One region of the Rothia sp. HMSC061D12 genome, then DNA from elsewhere that is predicted to be linked to it. Evidence: predicted binding sites of a transcription regulator. Region 1 holds the regulator's gene; the other holds the start of a gene.
What was found. Region 1 encodes LexA, which represses DNA repair genes until DNA is damaged. Its sites were predicted from a motif close to TCGAACANNTGTTCGA; they were not measured.
Positions count from the first base shown of each region.

Region 2: a site for LexA is predicted at 3,182-3,197, ahead of uvrA (excinuclease ABC subunit UvrA). Genes of this name have one in related genera too.

Region 1 covers NZ_KV830307.1:20,681-30,007, reverse strand. The annotation lists gene miaA (tRNA (adenosine(37)-N6)-dimethylallyltransferase MiaA) at 1-350, shown strand, start outside; gene dapF (diaminopimelate epimerase) at 447-1,382, shown strand; gene HMPREF2682_RS06830 (class I SAM-dependent methyltransferase) at 1,536-2,159, opposite strand; gene hflX (GTPase HflX) at 2,303-4,015, shown strand; gene HMPREF2682_RS06820 (ATP-dependent DNA helicase) at 4,021-6,093, shown strand; gene lexA (transcriptional repressor LexA) at 6,326-7,000, opposite strand; gene HMPREF2682_RS09295 (LysM peptidoglycan-binding domain-containing protein) at 7,840-8,493, shown strand; gene HMPREF2682_RS06805 (type 1 glutamine amidotransferase family protein) at 8,613-9,327, shown strand, end outside.
Region 2 covers NZ_KV830305.1:585,548-594,874, forward strand. The annotation lists gene HMPREF2682_RS02245 (GNAT family N-acetyltransferase) at 1-224, opposite strand, end outside; gene uvrA (excinuclease ABC subunit UvrA) at 270-3,158, opposite strand; gene HMPREF2682_RS02255 (MBL fold metallo-hydrolase) at 3,300-4,073, opposite strand; gene HMPREF2682_RS02260 (formate--tetrahydrofolate ligase) at 5,378-7,090, opposite strand; gene HMPREF2682_RS02265 (zinc-binding dehydrogenase) at 7,324-8,367, opposite strand; gene nrdF (class 1b ribonucleoside-diphosphate reductase subunit beta) at 8,709-9,327, opposite strand, start outside.

The DNA of each region.
Region 1 (9,327 bases):
AGATTGGTCTGGATATGGATCGTGCCCTGCTGCACGAGCGTCTGCACCGCCGCGTGGAGCTGATGCATGAGCAGGGTCTGCTCGATGAGATTCGCACCCTGAACGAGCAGGGACTGCAGGAGGGTAAGACCGCCTCCCGCGCGATTGGTTACGCGCAGTTTGCCCGTGCCCTTGAGAATGAAGACTACAGCGTGGAGCAGGCGATTGAGGACACGACGATTGCCACCCGCCAGTTTGCGCGCCGCCAGCTGACCTGGTTCCGCGCGGACCCGCGCGTGCACTGGCTGGATGCGCTCTCACCCACCCTTGCCGACGAAGCGGAAGCCATCATCCGCGAAAGCACCCGATAAGCCACAATAACGAGCCGCCACCGAACAGATACCCCCTCGAACCGGTCGGCGCGGTAAAATCATAAACGGACAGGTCACCAACCTTAAGGACAGCATATGAGCGAGAACCCTTCCATCTGGGGCGAGCTGGCAGGCCTGACTCTCACCAAGGGTCACGGTACCGGTAACGACTTTATTTTTCTGACGGACGAGAACGCAGAAATTGCCCTCACCCCCGAGCTGGTAGCCCGCGCCTGCGACCGCCACTTCGGCATCGGCGCGGACGGCTTCATTCGTGCTGCCCGCAGCACCGCCTCCCGCGCGGGTCAGAAGTTGCTTGAGGAGCACCCGGACGCTGTCTGGTTCATGGACTACCGCAACGGTGACGGCTCTATCGCAGAGATGTGCGGCAACGGTGTGCGTGCGTTCGTGGAGTACCTGCGCACTGAGGGCCTGATTGAGCTTGAGGTGGGCGAGACCGTCAAGATTGGTACCCGTGCCGGCGTGAAGACTGTGGCGCGCACCGAAGAGGGCTACGCGATTGACATGGGTCCGTGGAGCTTCATCCACGGTGACGCTGCCCGCGAGGGCGGCGAGGACTGCCTGGTGTCTGCTCGCGGCCTGAAGACTCCGCGTGCTGGCCTGTCCATTTCGATGGGTAACCCGCACACCGTGGTGATGCTCGGCTCCGACGGTAAGCTGGACGGCCTGGACCTGCACAGCCTGCCTCAGGTGAACCCCGCCCCGGTCAACGGCACGAACGTTGAGTTTGTGGTGCCGGTCGACCTGGACGTTGAGAGCGGTGCGCATGTGGGCGCTATCCGTATGCGCGTGCACGAACGCGGCGTGGGCGAGACTCTGTCGTGCGGTACCGGTGCGTGTGCGGCGGCTGCGGCGACCCGTTTCTGGGGTGGCGAGGAAGCACCGGATGAGTGGCTGGTGCATGTGCCCGGCGGTACCCTCGCGGTGACTTTCGTGCTGGGCCCGGACGACCTGGAGCATGTTGTTCTGGCTGGTCCGGCGCAGATGGTTGCGACTGTCGTGCTGCGATAGCCTGCAGCGATAGTCGGTTGCGGTAGCGAGCAGTCCTAGACCAGAGATTTTATAGACAAAAGCGGCGGGTGTTTTCTGAGAACACATTCAGAAAACACCCGCCGCTTTTATATTTTTAAGCAATAAGCGCTAGAGGATTTAGCGCCAGAGGTTTTAGTCCTCGTAGCGGTGCACCTGCAGAATACGGAAGCCCTTCGAAGTCGCGTAGCGCGACACCTCAAACTCGCCGGGGTGCAGCTCCTCAAGCTGCGCGTCCATCCACTTCTGCAAAGAATCGGAGCCCAGGTTCTTCTGAACCACCAAGTAGGCGTCACCACCGGGCGCCAGGCGCGGCAGCCAGGTCAGCAGAATCTCGTGCAGAACCTCCTTGCCCACGCGAATCGGCGGGTTCGACCAGATAGTGTCAAAACGCAGTTCGGGGTCAACCGATTCGGGGGTTCCCACGGTGACGTTCGACAGGCCGAGAGCGGCGGCGTTGCGTTCAGTCAGGCTAATGGAGCGGGAGTTCACATCCACCGCGTGCACCTGCGCCTGCGGTGCGAGCATCGCCAAAGTCAGGGTGATGGGGCCCCAACCGCAGCCGATGTCGAGCATGCGTGTACCCTGCGGGTCGGGTGCTTCCTGCAGCAAAATAGCGGTGCCCTTATCAATACCGGAGGGGCTGAAAATGCCGTTAGCTGTGGTGACGGTGACCTTGCGGCCGGCAAGCTCCACCTGCACCGGGCGGGGCTTGAATTCGGTCTCGGGGGTTTCAGAGAAATAATGCTGGTCGCTCATGCTATCCAGTGTACCGGTAGGGCAAGAACCCGCCGCACACGGGCAGAGTATGCACGGGGCGGGTTAGTAGCTTGCACGCCCTGAGCGCACAGGCGACCGAACCCCCTACCTGATGCGGGCAACGGCGGTAGAATTAGAGTCGTATGAATTCTAAGAACATCCCCGTATCTGATACCGAAAAGCTGCCCAGCGATGAGCAGCTGCGCCGCACCGTAGACCGCGTTCTGGGCCGCTCCCAGGCGGCCGCCTCCGTCACGACGTATGACGCCGCCGGTACCGCGCATCACAGCGATAACTCCTCCAGCGCTCACAGCAACAATAGCCGCCGTGTGCTGGATACTCGCGCGCGCGAAATTTCTGACGTTCAGCGCGAACACTCCGAATATGACGGTGACCAGGAAGACCTCGCTGAGCGCCGCGCACTGCGCCGTATCGCGAACCTCTCCACCGAACTTGAAGACGTCACCGAGGTCGAGTACCGCCAGCTGCGCCTGGAACGCGTGGTGCTGGCTGGTCTGTGGACTGAAGGCACCGTAGAGGACGCAGAGAACTCCCTGCGTGAGCTCGCGGCACTGGCTGAAACCGCAGGTTCCGAGGTTCTGGACGGCCTGGTTCAGCGCCGCCTCAAGCCGGACCCCGGCACCTTCCTCGGCTCAGGTAAGGCGCTGGAACTCAAGGACATTGTGGAGGCGACCGGCGCTGACACCGTGATCGTCGACTCCGAACTGGCTCCCTCGCAGCGTCGTGCCCTCGAAGACATCGTGAAGGTCAAGGTCATTGACCGCACCGCCCTGATTCTCGACATTTTCGCTCAGCACGCTAAGTCCCGCGAGGGTAAGGCACAGGTTGAGCTGGCTCAGCTGGAGTACATGCTGCCGCGTCTGCGTGGTTGGGGTGCGTCCCTGTCCCGTCAGGCGGGTGGCCGTGCCGCAGCCGGTGAGGGTATCGGTTCGCGTGGTCCCGGTGAAACTAAGATTGAGATGGACCGCCGCCGCCTGCGCGCTCGCATGGCGAAGCTTAAGCGTGAGATTGCTGCGATGGCGCCGGCGCGTGAGACGAAGCGCCTGAACCGTCGCCGTAACCGCGTGCCTTCGGTGGCTATCGCCGGGTACACGAACGCGGGTAAGTCCTCCCTGCTGAACCGTCTGACCGATGCCGGCGTGCTTGTGGAGAACGCCCTGTTTGCGACCCTGGACCCGACCGTCCGTAAGGCGCAGACCCCCGACGGCATCGGCTACACCCTCTCTGACACGGTGGGTTTCGTGCGTTCGCTGCCGACCCAGCTGGTGGAGGCGTTCCGCTCCACCCTGGAAGAGGTCGCTGACGCTGACGTCATCCTGCACGTGGTGGATGCTTCGCACCCGGACCCGGAGGGGCAGATTCGTGCCGTCCGCGAGGTCATCGCGGAGGTTGACGCCCGCCATATCCCCGAGATCATTGTGCTGAATAAGGCGGACGCTGCTGACCCGTTCGTGCTGGAGCGTATGCGCCAGCGCGAGCCGGAGCACGTGATCGTTTCGGCGCGTACCGGTGAGGGCATTGAGGAGCTGAAGCAGAAGATCGCGGACACCATTCCGCGCCCCTCCATTGAGGTGAAGCTGCTGATTCCGTATTCGCACGGTGAGATTATTTCGCGCCTGCACGAGTGGGACGCCGAAATTAAGAGCACCGATTTCGTATCGGACGGCACCTTCGTGGTGGCTCTGGTCCGTGAGGATGTCGCCTCCGAACTGTCCGAGTATGTGCTGGAGGGCGACCTGCTGGAGGTCCTGGAAGAGGAACTTGCGGAGGCACACGCCCTCACTGAGGCGACCGCATCTGACTCCGAGCAGCCCTCTACCTCCGAGGCTCTCTAGGGCGGATGAGCGTGACCGAGAGCATCAACGCGCCCAAAAACACCCCGGGAACTGTGCCCGGACCGGCAACCGACGGCACCCGATTCACCGGGCAGGAGCTTGAGACCCTGCCCGGTGCGAAGGATGCCCTGACCCTGCTGGATGAGGCGGTTGCCGCCACTGGCGGTCAGAATCGTGCCGGTCAGCGCACCATGGTGGCGCATGTGGCGCAGGCTCTTGAACTGCAGCGTCACCTGCTGGTCCAGGCGGGTACCGGTACCGGTAAGTCCCTGGGCTACCTGGTGCCTGCCCTGGCGCGGGTGGGGGAGTCGGACCAGCCGATTGTGGTTGCGACGGCGACTCTTGCCCTGCAGGCGCAGATCGTGAACCGCGATATTCCGCGTCTTCTACAAGCGCTGGAGCCACGCCCGGAGTCGCAGGCGCAGGTGGCTCTGCTCAAGGGCCGCAATAACTACCTCTGCCTGCATAAGCTGGAGGGCGGCTACCCGGAAGACGAGCCGGATGCTCTCTTTGACATGCCTTCTTCGACCTCCCGCGTGGGTGAGGAAGTGGTGCGCCTGCGCGAGTGGGCCGACCGCACGGAGACCGGCGACCGTGACGAGCTGAAGCCCGGCGTTTCTGACCGCGCCTGGGCTCAGGTATCGGTGAGCGCCGCCGAGTGTCTGGGCCGCCGCTGCCCGCTGGTGGAAGAGTGCTTTAGCGAGATGGCGCGTGGCCGTGCCGCTGAGGCTGACATTGTCATTACGAACCACGCCCTGCTGGCGATTAACGCTTTCGAGGGCATGAAGGTTCTGCCCGAACATGAGACGGTCATTATTGATGAGGCTCATGAGCTGGTGGACCGTGTGACCGGTGCCGTGTCTGGTTCTTTGACGGTTGCGATGGTTCGCCGTGCGGCGCGTAGCGTGAAGAAGCATTCGAAGGCTGATTCCGGTGCCCTGGAAATGGCTGCCGGCACCCTGGAGACCGCGTTCGAGGGTCTTGCCGAGGGCCTGCTGAAAGGCCTGGACGGTCGCCTTTTGACCGCTATTTCTGCGGTCAACGATGCCGCCCGCACCGCCCTGTCCGATACCAAACCGGACGGTCAGGACGTTGACGCCGGCCTGCAGATGGCGCGCTCGCGTGTCTCTGAGGTACACGACATGAGTAGCCGCATTCTGGAGGCTTCGGGCGAGCAGGACGTTCTGTGGATTTCTCGTCAGGGTGGTTGGGAGAACGGCCGCTACGTGGCTGCTTCCGATACCGACCCGGCGACCCTGAACATCGCCCCCTTGAGCGTCGGTTTGCAGCTACGTGACGGTCTGTTCGCTGACCGCACCGTGATTCTGACGAGTGCGACCCTGACGGTGGGTGACTCTTTTGACGTTGCCGCCGGTGCCCTGGGACTGCAGGGCGAGGGCGCGCCGCGCTGGACGAGCATCGACGTGGGTTCGCCTTTCGACTACCGCAAGCAGGGCATCATGTACGTTGCCGGGGATTTGAAGCCTCCGGGATTCGGTGTGCACGAGGGCCAGCTGGAGCGTCTGCGTGAGCTGTGCGAGGCGTCGGAGGGCGGTGCCCTGGGCCTGTTCTCCTCGAAGCGCGCCGCCGAGCGTGCCGCCGAATACATGCGTGAGCACAGCGACCTGAACATTCTTCTGCAGGGTGAGTCTTCGCTCAAGGCCCTGGTGGAGGAGTTCAGCGAGGACGTTGACTCATGCCTGTTCGGAACGATGAGCCTGTGGCAGGGCGTGGACGTTCCCGGTGACTCTTGCCGCCTGGTGGTGATGGACCGCATTCCGTTCCCCCGCCCGGATGACCCGATTGCGCAGGCTCGTACGGAGGCGGTGAACCGTCATCGCGGTAACGGCTTTATGGCGGTTTCTGCTCACCACGCGGCGATTCGTATGGCGCAGGGCGCGGGTCGCCTGATCCGTTCGGTGTCTGACCGCGGCGTGGTGGCTGTGCTGGATTCGCGTGTGGCGACTAAACGCTACGGCGGTTTCTTGATGAAGGCGATGCCGCCGATGTGGTCAACGCAGAATAAGGCCGCGGTGACCGGCGCGCTGGCTCGTCTTTCGGCGAGTATTGAGCGTTAGCTCGGGCGGGATCCAGTCCTGGCAGCGCCGCACCTTCCGCTTTGGAAATATAAAAATCACCCCGGTGATACGTGAACATTCACGTAGCACCGGGGTGATTTCTATAGAGAGCTAAAAGCCTCGTAGCTATGTCTTTTAGAGGCTGTGTTGTTTAAAACAGCTTCTTTGAGATGCTGTGGCTGTTTAGAGCCCGCGTCTTTCAGAGACTGCATCTTCTAGAGGCTGTGGTTTTCTAGAGACTACGCAGCACGGAGACGACCTTACCCATGACGGTTGCGCGGTCGCCCATAATCGGCTCGTAGTTGGAGTTGCGCGGCATGAGCCAGGTATGGCCGTCGACCTGACGGAACACCTTCACGGTTGCCTCGTCGTCAAGTAGCGCAGCAACAATATCGCCGTTGTCTGCGGTGTGCTGCTCGCGGACAACCACCCAGTCGCCGTCGCAGATTGCGGCGTCAATCATGGAATCACCCTTGACCTTGAGCATGAACAGCTTGCCGCTACCGACCAGCTGGCGGGGCAGAGCGAGCACATCCTCCACGGACTGCTCGGCAGTGATGGGGCCGCCCGCTGCAATTCGTCCAACCAGGGGAACGGGTACGAGGTCCTCATCGCCGACTTCGAAGTTCGGCAGCTCGGGCAGGGAAGAGGAAGCGCTACCGTGGATGCCGATGCCGTTCTCATCCAGCACCTCAATGGCACGGGGGAGCTTGGGGTCGCGGCGAATGTAGCCCATGGTCTCGAGGCGACCGAGCTGGTGAGTGACCGAGGACAGGGACGCAAGACCCACCATGTCACCAATCTGGCGCATGGACGGCGGGTAACCCTTCTGTTCAATCTCGGTGCGGATCGCGTCAAGAATCTTCTGCTGGCGCGCGGTCAGCGCCGGACGGGGTGCTGTTGCCATTTCTTTTCCTTCGGTCTGTGCCCCGAATTCTGTACTCCGGTCTCTGCAGTCTGTTTGAGACACAGTCCGGTCGGGGCACGGATGGGTGCTTCACACGTTTTCTGGTGAAGTCCTAAAAATTTTTTGGTTCTGCCGAAATGGGTCTTATCTCGTCAGGGGGTGGAGGAATTCTATCCGTGCCGGAGCGATACCGGAGCGATACGCAGGCAACGAGTATGCGCCTCCGCCCTATAAAACTCAGTCAGCAGCACCTGCATTCGATACAGAATCAAACCGTAACGGGTACAGAAACCTGCTGTGAGTAGGACTCATCAGGAGCGTGTGGAACGTCTCTTGACACCAGTGTAGAACACTACACCGAAAAACTCAAACAAATATTCTAGATTTTTTCTTCGAAACTCGAAGAAATTTTTAGTACATCTCTGCTAGACTTTAGAACAAGAGTTCGTATATACTCTTGAATCTCTCCTGAAATTCAGGATTTACGGGTGGATGTTCGAAGAATATTCGAAGATTCGACCCGGAGTCTTCCAGGAGAGGAGAGTGAATGAGTGTTCGAATGTATTCGAATCCTCTGCCTCTCTCTTCGCATGATCTACCCCGGATGCTCTAGCGAGCATCTGGCGAAGAGAGAGCGCAGGGGATGGGGTGCTGGGGCGACCCAGCGCAGCCCGGTGCACCCGACGCTCTGACCTAACTAGAGAATAGCTACCCAATAGTTATCGCCTAACAATCACCACTCCATAGTTATCACTCAACTAGGACCTCCGAGCGGGTATCGCTCGGCATTGCTAGACCCGCGGGGTAACCCCGGGGCGAGCTGAGAGAAAGGAACCACAATGACTACTGCAGCACCTATTGCTTCTCGTGGCACTTCTGCACACCTTCCGGCAGGTTTGGTGGTACTTCACCCCGCCCGCACTGCGTCCGCCAGCACCGTGTCCGCCCGCACTATGCAGGGGCGTTCTCATGTGCCTGCGTCTTCGCCGTCTGTTCGCTCCTCTCGTGCGGCTCATGCACCCCGTCCTGCGCAGACGGCTCAGCCTGCCCACGCTCCCGCCGTTTCTACCCCCGCTGTTTCTGCCCCTGCTGTTTCTACTCAGGCATCTTCTGCGGCTCAGGCACCTGGCGCGAAGAGTGTTCTTCTGGCTAAGGGTGGCGAGCTTCTGCGCGCGGTTCCCTCTTCTATTCGTTGTCTTGGCACTGTGCGCGGTTTCCTGAAGGGTCTGCCTCTGCTGACCTTGGCGGCGCTGATTGTGCTCGGTGCTATTAGCTTCTTTGGCCCGGCGGCTTCGGCTTCCGTGGAGAACGCTTCGGTGACTCGAACCGTCGTTGTGGTGAAGCACGGCGAGACCCTGTGGGATATTGCTCAGGCGGTGGATCCGCAAGGTGACACCCGTGATACTGTGGTTCGTATTATGGAGTTGAATTCGTTGACCAGTACCTCTGTTGATGCCGGTCAGCGTCTGGAAATTCCTCAGACTCAGCGCTAAGCATGGACCCGCGTGTGGTTGGCTTCTGCATGAGGTTGATGTCTTGACTCCGAATCTTCTATCTCTCAAGCTAGAGCGCTTGAGTCGAATTCTTGAGCCTACGAAATAGGAGCGCACCGATGCCTGTTCCCGTTGAATCCACACCCGTCGAAACTGAAACCGCGCAGACCGCTCGTCCGGTGGTTGCCGTTTTGGGCGAGCCCGGAACTCGTGGCGCCCTGGTGAAGCTTCTTCAGGATGCGGGGGCGGACGTTATCGTCACTACCGTGCCTGATCAGCTGCGTGAGGCTGACGGTATGGTGGTTACCGGCGGTGCGAGCTCTCTTGAGGCATATGAAGATCTGAAAGCTAAGGACGCTGAGCGCGTGATTGGCCGCCGTGTTGCCGGCGGTCGTCCGGTGCTGGTTGCCGGTGCGGCACTGAGCTGCCTCTTTGACTCTATTACGGTGGAGCATCCGCAGATGGGGCAGGTTCAGGTGCAGGGCATGGGGGAGTGGCCCGGTGAGAGCGTGGAGCTTTCTACCCGCGACCTGGCGCCCGGTGTTTCTGCCCTGCGTTCTTCCTCCGATAGTACGCTGCTCAAGGATCTTGAGGGCGAGGCTCACTTCAAATCTGAGCACGGCGTTTTTGAGTGGGCTTTTGATCAGAGCATTGAATATATTGCCCCTCCCGCGGTGACTTGGACTGTCACCGAGCCCGCCTATATCGCGGCGGTTGAGAACGGTCCGCTGACGGCGGTGCAGTTCTGCCCGGTAGGTTCTGGCGAGCTGGGGGCGGAGTTTATGCGCCGCTGGGTTGCGTCCCTGGCGGTGACCGGTCGCCTGTCTTCTGAGT
Region 2 (9,327 bases), on a different contig from region 1:
GCGAGCAGCGGCAGGCTCTCGGCGTCCGGGTAGTCGCGTAGCTCTTCGAGGGCGCGGCTAATCGAGCCAGGCGCCTGGCAGAAGTCCGCCTCCAGCTGGGTGTGCAGGATGTGCCGCGCACGGTCCGCGGTGGTCACAGCGCCGCGGTTCGCAGCACCACGGTTCGCAGCGCCACGGGTTGCCTGAGCTCCCCGCGTGGGTTCGGTTCCTTGAGTATCAGTCACGTAGGTTTCCTCTAGGGCAAATTTTTGACTAGTTCAGAATCTCGGCTAGCTCAGGATTTCAGCAAGGAACGCGCCGGTGTGCGAGCCCTTCACCTGAGCCACCTGTTCCGGGGTTCCTTCGGCGATGACGGTGCCGCCGCCGCTACCGCCTTCGGGGCCCATGTCGATAATCCAGTCGGCGCACTTGACCACGTCCAGGTTGTGCTCGATGGTGATGACGCTATTGCCCTTGTCCACCAGCGATTGCAGCACGGCGAGCAGCTTGCGGATGTCTTCAAAGTGCAGGCCGGTGGTCGGCTCGTCCAGCACGTAGATGGAGCGGCCGTTGGAGCGCTTCTGCAGTTCGGTTGCGAGCTTCACGCGCTGCGCTTCACCGCCGGAGAGGGTGGTTGCGGGCTGGCCCAGGCGAATGTAGCCCAGGCCCACGTCCACGAGGGTGTTCAGGTGGCGCGCAATCGGAGTGAACGCGGCGAAGAACTCTGCGGCCTCCTCCACGGGCATTTCGAGCACGTCGGCAATGGTCTTGCCCTTGTAGTGCACCTCGAGGGTTTCGCGGTTGTAGCGCTTGCCGTGGCAGGTTTCGCAGGGCACGTACACGTCCGGCAGGAAGTTCATTTCAATCTTCAGGGTGCCGTCGCCGGAGCAGTCCTCGCAGCGACCGCCCTTGACGTTGAACGAGAATCGGCCGGGGGTGTAGCCGCGCATTTTCGCTTCGCTGGTCTCTGCGAACAGCTTGCGGATGTGGTCGAACACGCCGGTGTAGGTGGCGGGGTTCGAACGCGGGGTGCGGCCGATGGGCGACTGGTCCACGTGAATGACCTTATCCAGGTGCTCCAGGCCGTCGATGCTCTTGTGGCGGCCGGGCACCTGCTTGGCGCCGTTGAGCTTGTTCGCCAGGGAGGTGTACAGAATGTCGTTGACGAGGGTGGATTTACCCGAGCCGGACACGCCGGTCACCGCGGTGAACACGCCCAGGGGGAAGGACACGGTCACGTTCTTGAGGTTGTTTTCGCGGGCGCCGCGCACGGTCAGCTGTCGCTTCTTGTCCACGGGGCGGCGGGAGGCGGGCACCTCAATGCTGCGGCGACCAGCCATGTAGTCGCCGGTGATGGACTTGGTGTTCTTCAGCAGCTCCTCGAAGCTGCCGGAGTGCACGATTTCGCCACCGTGCTCGCCGGCGCCGGGTCCTACGTCCACGATCCAGTCGGCTTCGCGCATGGTGTCTTCGTCGTGCTCAACCACAATAAGCGTGTTGCCCATGTCGCGCAGCTTGGTCAGGGTCTCGATGAGGCGGCGGTTATCGCGCTGGTGCAGGCCGATGGAGGGCTCGTCGAGCACGTAGAGCACACCAACCAGGCCCGAACCAATCTGGGTGGCCAGGCGGATGCGCTGCGCCTCACCGCCGGAGAGCGTACCGGCGGAGCGCGAGAGGGTCAGGTAGTCCAGGCCCACGTCCAGCAGGAACTGCAGGCGCGCGTCAATTTCCTTGAGGACCTGCTCGCCAATCTTGGCTTCGCGGGCGCTGAGCTGCAGCCCACGCACGAAAGCGAGCGCGTTGGCGAGGGACAGGTCGGTAATGTCTGCGATGGACTTGCCGCCGACCTTCACGCCGAGGATGGTCGGGTTCAGGCGCGCGCCACCACAGCTGGGGCAGGCGACCTGGCGCATGTACTGTTCGTAGCGGTCGCGGGCGAAGTCCGATTCGGTTTCTTCGTGCTTGCGCTTGATGTACGCCTTCACGCCCTCGAATCCGGAGGTGTAGCGGCGTTCGCGGCCGAAGCGGTTGCGGTAGGAGACCTCAACCTTGCAGTCCTTGCCGTCCAGGATGGCGGCGCGGGTCTTGGCGGGCAGGTCCTTGAAGGGGGTGTTCAGGTCGAAGCCGAGCTCCTCCCCCAGACCGGCGAGCAGGCGCAGCCAGTATTCGGTGGTTGCCTTGCCCTGCGACCAAGGGGCGATGGCGCCCTCGCCGAGGGTCAGGTCGGGGTTGGGTACGAGCAGTTCGGTGTCTACTTCCAGGCGCGAGCCGATGCCGTCACAGGCGCTGCACGCACCGAACGGCGAGTTGAAGGAGAAGGCACGCGGCTCGATCGTGTCGATCTGCAGCGGGTGGTTATTGGGGCAGGCGAGGTTTTCGCTGAAGGAGCGGGTGCGTTCGGGGTCGTCCTGCTCGCGGTCCACGAAGTCGATGAGTACGCGGCCGTCGGCGAGCTTGAGCGCGGTTTCGATGGAGTCGGTCAGGCGCTGGTGAATACCGTCCTTAATGACGATGCGGTCGACGACCACCTCGATGGTGTGCTTGTACTGCTTGGCGAGCTTGGGCGGGTCGGAGAGCTGCACGGTTTCGCCGTCCACGCGGGCGCGCGAGTAGCCCTGGGTGAGCAGGTCCTTGAAGAGGTCCACGAACTCGCCCTTGCGTGCGCTGACAACAGGCGCGAGGATCTGCAGGCGGGTGCGTTCGGGGTACTCCTGCAGGATGTCCACGATCTGCTGCGGGGTCTGCTGGGTGATTTCCTCGCCACATTCGGGGCAGTGCGGGTGGCCGATTCGCGCCCAGAGCAGACGCATGTAGTCGTAGATTTCGGTGATGGTACCGACGGTTGAGCGCGGGTTCTTGGAGGTGGACTTCTGGTCGATGGACACCGCCGGGGAGAGACCCTCGATGAAGTCGACGTCAGGCTTATCGACCTGGCCCAGGAACATGCGGGCGTAGGAGGAGAGCGACTCGACGTAGCGGCGCTGCCCCTCCGCAAAGATGGTGTCGAAGGCGAGGGAGGACTTACCGGAGCCGGAGAGACCGGTGAAGACGACCATCGCATCACGCGGAATGGTCAGGTCTACGTTCTTGAGGTTGTTTTCGCGGGCACCCTGAACCCGGATGCTGGTCAGATCGTTCGCTTTGAGTGCGGTGCTTCCGTGTGCCGGGCGGGGTGTCATCGAAAATCCTTTCGTCTTAATCTTCGAACTTAAATTCTACACCCTCACGCCTTTCACCGGCGCGATTATGCGGGCGGTGAAGGCGTGAGGGTGCAGTACTTATATGAGGCAGACTAGGAGGCGCAATTCGTCAAGTGCGGTTTACCAGCCGCGGGTACCCCAATCTTCCAGGTGGGGGCGCTCGTCGCCGAGGGTGGTGGAGCGGCCGTGGCCGGGCAGCACGATAGCGTCATCTTCGAAGCCGCCAAAGAGCTTTTCGAGCACGTTGGAGAAGAGCTCACCGAACTGCTGCGGGGAGTCGGTCTTTCCCACGCCGCCGGGGAACAGGGTGTCGCCGGTGAACAGCAGGGTTGCGGGAGTGCCGTCTTCCCAGGTGGTTTCGAGGGTGTAGACGATGGATCCGGGGGTGTGGCCGGGCACGTGCAGGGCACGAATGACGGTGTCGGAGCGGTAGAAGTCGAAGCTTTCGCCGCCGGTCAGCTCCTCTTCGATGGTGTAGTCTTCCAGTTCCTTGATCTCGGCAACGTCAGCTGCACCCGCGGAGGTGACGGCACCGGTGAGGTGGTCGAGCTCCTTAATAGCGCGAATGTGGTCCCAGTGGCCGTGAGTAACCAGGATGCCGGTCAGGCCGATAGCGCGAGGCTTGAGGGAGTTGAAGTCCTCTTCCTTCTCCATGACGCGCACGCGGCGGTCCTCAGAGTCGGTCAGTTCGAGCTGCGGGCAGTCCTTCAGGAGCGCGTCGAGGGTGAAAGCGTAGAGCTCTTCTGCCTCGGTTGCGGGGTCGATAAGCACCTGCTCGCCAGTGGCGCGCATGGTGATGAGGTAGACGCTATTGTCCATCTCGGAGACACTGAACGCACGGACGGTCAGTTCGGGGTTCTCAAAGATGAGGGTGGGTTCGGGGTAAGTAGTCATAGTTCCAGTGTAGGGGTTGTGACCGCACAGCATGCGCCTATGCGGTTCGCTCCCCTATCAGCGCATTCGGCGTTGAACGCGCGGGATACATGTACGGGTTGCTTGTGCGGGATGCACAGGGAACAGATTCTGGAGCATGCTCGGTACGGATTAGGTTCCGGCTGGATTCCGCCCGGCTGAGGTTCCACTGAAATTCAAAAGTTAAACAGAGAAGCGACTGCGCATCGATACACAGTCGCTTCTCATGACACCCAGGGGTATCTATCACTCACTCAAACACAAGCAACCCGAGGACTTTGGAAATCTCACGATTACTTGATGACTCAATAGTAGCGAACTTTTTGGGGGCTGTTTTACCACCCAATTTGGTACGGAGAGCCGGATTTAGTGACCCGCGCCTCATTGTAATCATTCTGTAATAAAAACAGGTGTTTTTTAGGGTATCCATACGTACCAATTTCATTTTTTTCGAGTTTTAGCGTGACTTATTTCACCCAAAATAATTTTAGAATTTCCCTCTTTTGGCACTTCGGTGCACCTTTAACTTAAGCTCCACACTCGGCAATCCCAAAGGTTCAATACACAGTTTTAGCCCGGTATTCTGCGGAAGTAGAGGGTTAAGGTGAAAGTATCTTCAAGTACTTGCAACTTCATGAGCAGGAAAAAATGTACTGCTCACCGTTCAAAATCTGCACAATTATTCGCGCGAGGGCAAAATCAATTGGTCTGTTTTACCCCTGTAGGCACCCCCTAAAGTAGAGGTTTTATTACAAAACAATAACATCAGCCCCACTTTCAGGTTCACTGAGTGCACCCATTAAAACCCCTTTCAAAAAGCAAAATACCTAGTCAATGCCGTATTTTCACAAAATGCAAGACAGTGTGTCACTAAAAAATCAACCTCTATAGATTGTTTAATAAAACCTGACCTTCAAGCACAAATAGAGCCCAATTATTAACCAGCACGTACCAATTTCACCCTCAAAACAGGCGCCCTAGAAGCCTCAATAAAAGGTTGAAAGACCCCTCCACCAGGGGTTTCAGGATCCTTCACTCCCCCTGGTTGCTGCCTGGTTGCAGCCGGGTTGCAGCCTAGTTTCATTCTGTTTTCAAGAGCTCCGCTCCCCCGCCCTCAAGCGTTGCGCACCTCGTATTCGCCCCTCATGCTTCCATGTATCTGGGGCAGAGCACTCTACAAAAGCACCATAGGGCACAGCAAAGGCGGCGCCTCTCCCCCGCTGTGGGGAAGGAGCGCCGCCTCCACTAGCTATAAATCAGCTGGAACAGCCGCTTTAGGACAAGCCTTAGGACAGGCCGACCATCACGCCGTTCTCGTCGAAGCCGATGCGCTCAGCTGCGGGGCTCTTGCTCAGGCCCGGCATGGTGCGCATGGTGCCGCAGATAGCGTAGACGTAACCGGCACCTGCAGCCAGGCGAACCTCGCGCACGGGCAGGGTCCAGCCGGTCGGTGCGCCCTTCAGAGTTGCATCCGAAGAGATGGACAGATGGGTCTTCGCGATAACCACGGGCAGGTGCGAGTAGCCCAGCTCAGCGAAACGCTTCAGCTGCTTAGCGGCAGCGGGAGCAATCGAAATGCCGTCCGCGCCGTAGACCTTGGTCGCAACCTTCTCAATCTTGGTCTCGATGGAGTCCTCAAGATCGTAGGTGTACTTCAGATCCGAAACGTCGTCACATGCCTCAGCAACCACGTCTGCCAGGTCGGTGGTGCCCTTACCACCCTCAGCCACACCGCGGTGGATAGCGACGCGAGCGCCAGCTTCCTCAGCGATACGGCGGATGGTCTCGTGCTCGGACTCGAAGTCGGTCGGGAAGGCGTTGATTGCCACGACCGGCTGAACACCGAAGTTGCGCACAATCTCGATGTGCTTCTTCAGGTTCTCTGCGCCCTTCTCCACGTCGGAGGGGCTTTCCTGCAGCATGCCTTCGGGCAGGGGCTTGCCCGGAACGATCTTGTACAGGCCGGAGTGGGACTTCAGGGAGCGCACGGTTACGACGAGCACTGCTGCGTCCGGCTTCAGGCCGGAGACGCGGCACTTGACGTTGAAGAAACGCTCCGCACCCATATCGGCACCGAAGCCAGCCTCGGTAATCACGTAGTCGGAGTACTCCAGACCAACGTAGTCGGCGACCACGGAGGAGTTACCGGTTGCGATGTTGCCGAAGGGGCCCGCGTGAATCAGTGCGGGGGTGTGCTCCAGGGTCTGCAGCAGGTTCGGGTTGATTGCGTCTGCCAGGATGACGGACATTGCGCCGTCAGCCTTCAGGTCGGCTGCGGTGACGGGCTCGCCGTCGTAGTTCAGGCCGATCACGATCTTTGCCAGGCGCTCGCGCAGGTCCTTGAAGGAGGTTGCCAGCGAGAGAATCACCATGATTTCGGAGGCGCTGGTGATGTCGAAACCGGTCTCGCGGACCACGCCGTCCATGCGTTCGCCCAGGCCCACGACGATGTTGCGCAGGGAGCGGTCGTTCATGTCGATAACGCGGCGCCACTCGATTGCACGCGGGTCGATGCGCAGCTCGTTGCCGTGGTGCAGGTGGTTGTCAATCATGGCGGCAAGCAGGTTGTGTGCTGCGGTGACGGCGTGGAAGTCGCCGGTCAGGTGCAGGTTCAGCTTCTCCATGGGAACGATCTGGGAGTAGCCGCCGCCTGCTGCGCCGCCCTTGATGCCGAAGGTCGGGCCCATTGCGGGCTGACGCAGAGCCAGGATTGCCTTGCGGCCGGTCTGGGCGAAGCCCTGTGCGAGGGAGACAGAGGTTGCGGTCTTACCTTCACCGAGCGGGGTGGGGGTGACTGCGGTAACCACGATGTACTTGGAGCCGCGCTTGCGGGCAGTCTCTGCGTTGGTGGTTTCGTCGAGGAGGACCTTAGCGACATACTTGCCGTAGGGTTCAAGGCGATCTTCGCTGATGCCGTTGTCTGCTGCGATCTTGTTAATAGGCCAAAGATCGGCGGCAAGTGCGATTTCGAGGTCGGAAGGGAAAGGCTTCTTCGTCATTGTCATCCTTCGAGTTGTACGAATCATGCTCTTTTATTCTATGCCTTGGCTCACTCATTTGTCCCTCACCTCGCCGGAAGGTGGCAAATAAACCCAATTTTTAATGCACTAATCCCCGCGACCGGCACCCTGCGCTCACGTGGAGCGGCAGGATCGGTGCGGGGATTAGTAGCGCATATACGCCGGGTTGCGGGTACAGCAGCCGGTATAGGAACCGGCGATACGAGCGGCTATTACGGCATAGTCAGCAGAACCTTGGTAGCGGTACGCTGGTCCATTGCCTCGTAACCCTTAGCCGCCTCGTCAATGGGCAGAACCATGTCGAAGACGCGGCCGGGCTCAATTTCGCCCTTGTAAATCAGGTCGATGAGGGTCGGCAGGTACTTGCGTACGGGGGCGGGGCCACCTTCCAGGTGAACCTGCTTGCCGAAGAGCTTATCGGTGCCGATGGAGCTGTCGTGCGGAACGCCCACGAAGCCGATGTAGCCGCCGTGGCGTACGCAGCCGAGAGCCTGGTCGAAGGACTGCTGGGTGCCAACAGCCTCCGCGACGCCGTGTGCGCCCACGCCGTCGGTGAGCTCCAGAACCTTGGCGATACCCTCTTCGCCGCGCTCTTCCACGATGTGGGTTGCGCCGAATGCCTTAGCGAGCGCCTGACGTTCGGGGTTGCGGGACATGATGATGATCTTCTCCGCGCCGAGCTGCTTGGCGCCGATAACTGCGCTCAGGCCGACGGCGCCGTCGCCAACAACGACGATGGTCTTGCCGGGGGCTGCGCCAGCTGCGTCCGCTGCGTACCAGCCGGTGCCGAGCACGTCGGATGCCGCCATCAGGTGCGGGATCTGCTCTTCGGTGGGGGTTGCGGGGGTCTTGACGAGGGTGCCGTCTGCGAAGGGCACGCGGGCGTACTCTGCCTGGGTGCCGTTGGAGCGCATGCCGATGAACGCGTCACCGGCGGCGATTGCCTTCAGACAGCGGGAGGGGTAGCCCGCAGTGCAGGTTTCGCATTCGCCGCAGGAGATGCAGAAGGAGCCAACGACGAAGTCACCGGGGGCTACGGTGGTGACCTCGGAGCCAACCTCAACGACCTCACCGATGTACTCGTGGCCCATTGCCTGGTGGTCGACGGGCTGTGCGCCGCGGTAGGGCCACAGGTCGGAGCCGCAGATGCAGGATGCTGCGAGCTTGATGATGGCGTCGGTGGGTTCGAGCAGGGTCGGCTTGTCGACTTCGTTGACGACGACCTTGCCGGGTTCTTCCATGACAACTGAACGCATGATGTTCCTTCCGGGATTGAGGGATAGTAGTCCAACAGTACGCCCCGCACCCCGATATATCAATAATTTTTTATGCTACGGGGTGAAGGTAGAAATTCCGACAATCGGAACCAGAAAGGAACCACCAAAACCGCTCCCACTCTCCTGCTTCCGCCCCAGGTTAAACCGGGAGATCCCGGGCATCCCGGCAGGGTAAATAGCCTCATTAAACAGCCCGGTTAAACGGCGGAACCCCCCGCGCATCCACAGTGGACACGCGGGGGTTCCGCTCGGTTTATCTCAGCCTCATAACTAAAGGCAAGAAAGGGTGCTTAGAAGTCCCAGTCTTAGAGCTTTCAGCCTTAGAAGTCCCAGTCCTCGTCCTCGGTGTTCACGGCCTTACCAATGACGTAGGAGGAGCCGGAACCGGAGAAGAAGTCGTGGTTCTCATCAGCGTTCGGGGACAGCGCCGACAGGATCGCCGGGGACACGTTAGTCACGGTCGCCGGGAACATCGGCTCGTAGCCCAGGTTCATCAGAGCCTTGTTAGCGTTGTAGTGCAGGAACTTCTTAACGTCCTCACTCCAACCCACACCGTCATACAGGGAGTGGGTGTACGCCACCTCGTTCTCGTACAGTTCGTACAGCAGGTTGAAGGTGTACTCCTTCAGCTCTGCCTGACGCTCCGCGGACTCCTTCGCCAGGCCACGCTGGAACTTGTAGCCAATGTAGTAGCCGTGCACTGCCTCGTCACGAATAATCAGACGAATCAGGTCAGCGGTGTTAGTCAGCTTCGCGTGCGAAGACCAGTACATGGGCAGGTAGAAGCCCGAGTAGAACAGGAAGGACTCCAGCAGAGTGGAGGCAACCTTCTTCTTCAGCGGGTCGTCACCGGTGTAGTAGGACAGAACAATCTTCGCCTTCTTCTGCAGGTGCTCATTCTCAGCAGCCCAGCGGAACGCCTCGTCAATCTCCTTGGTG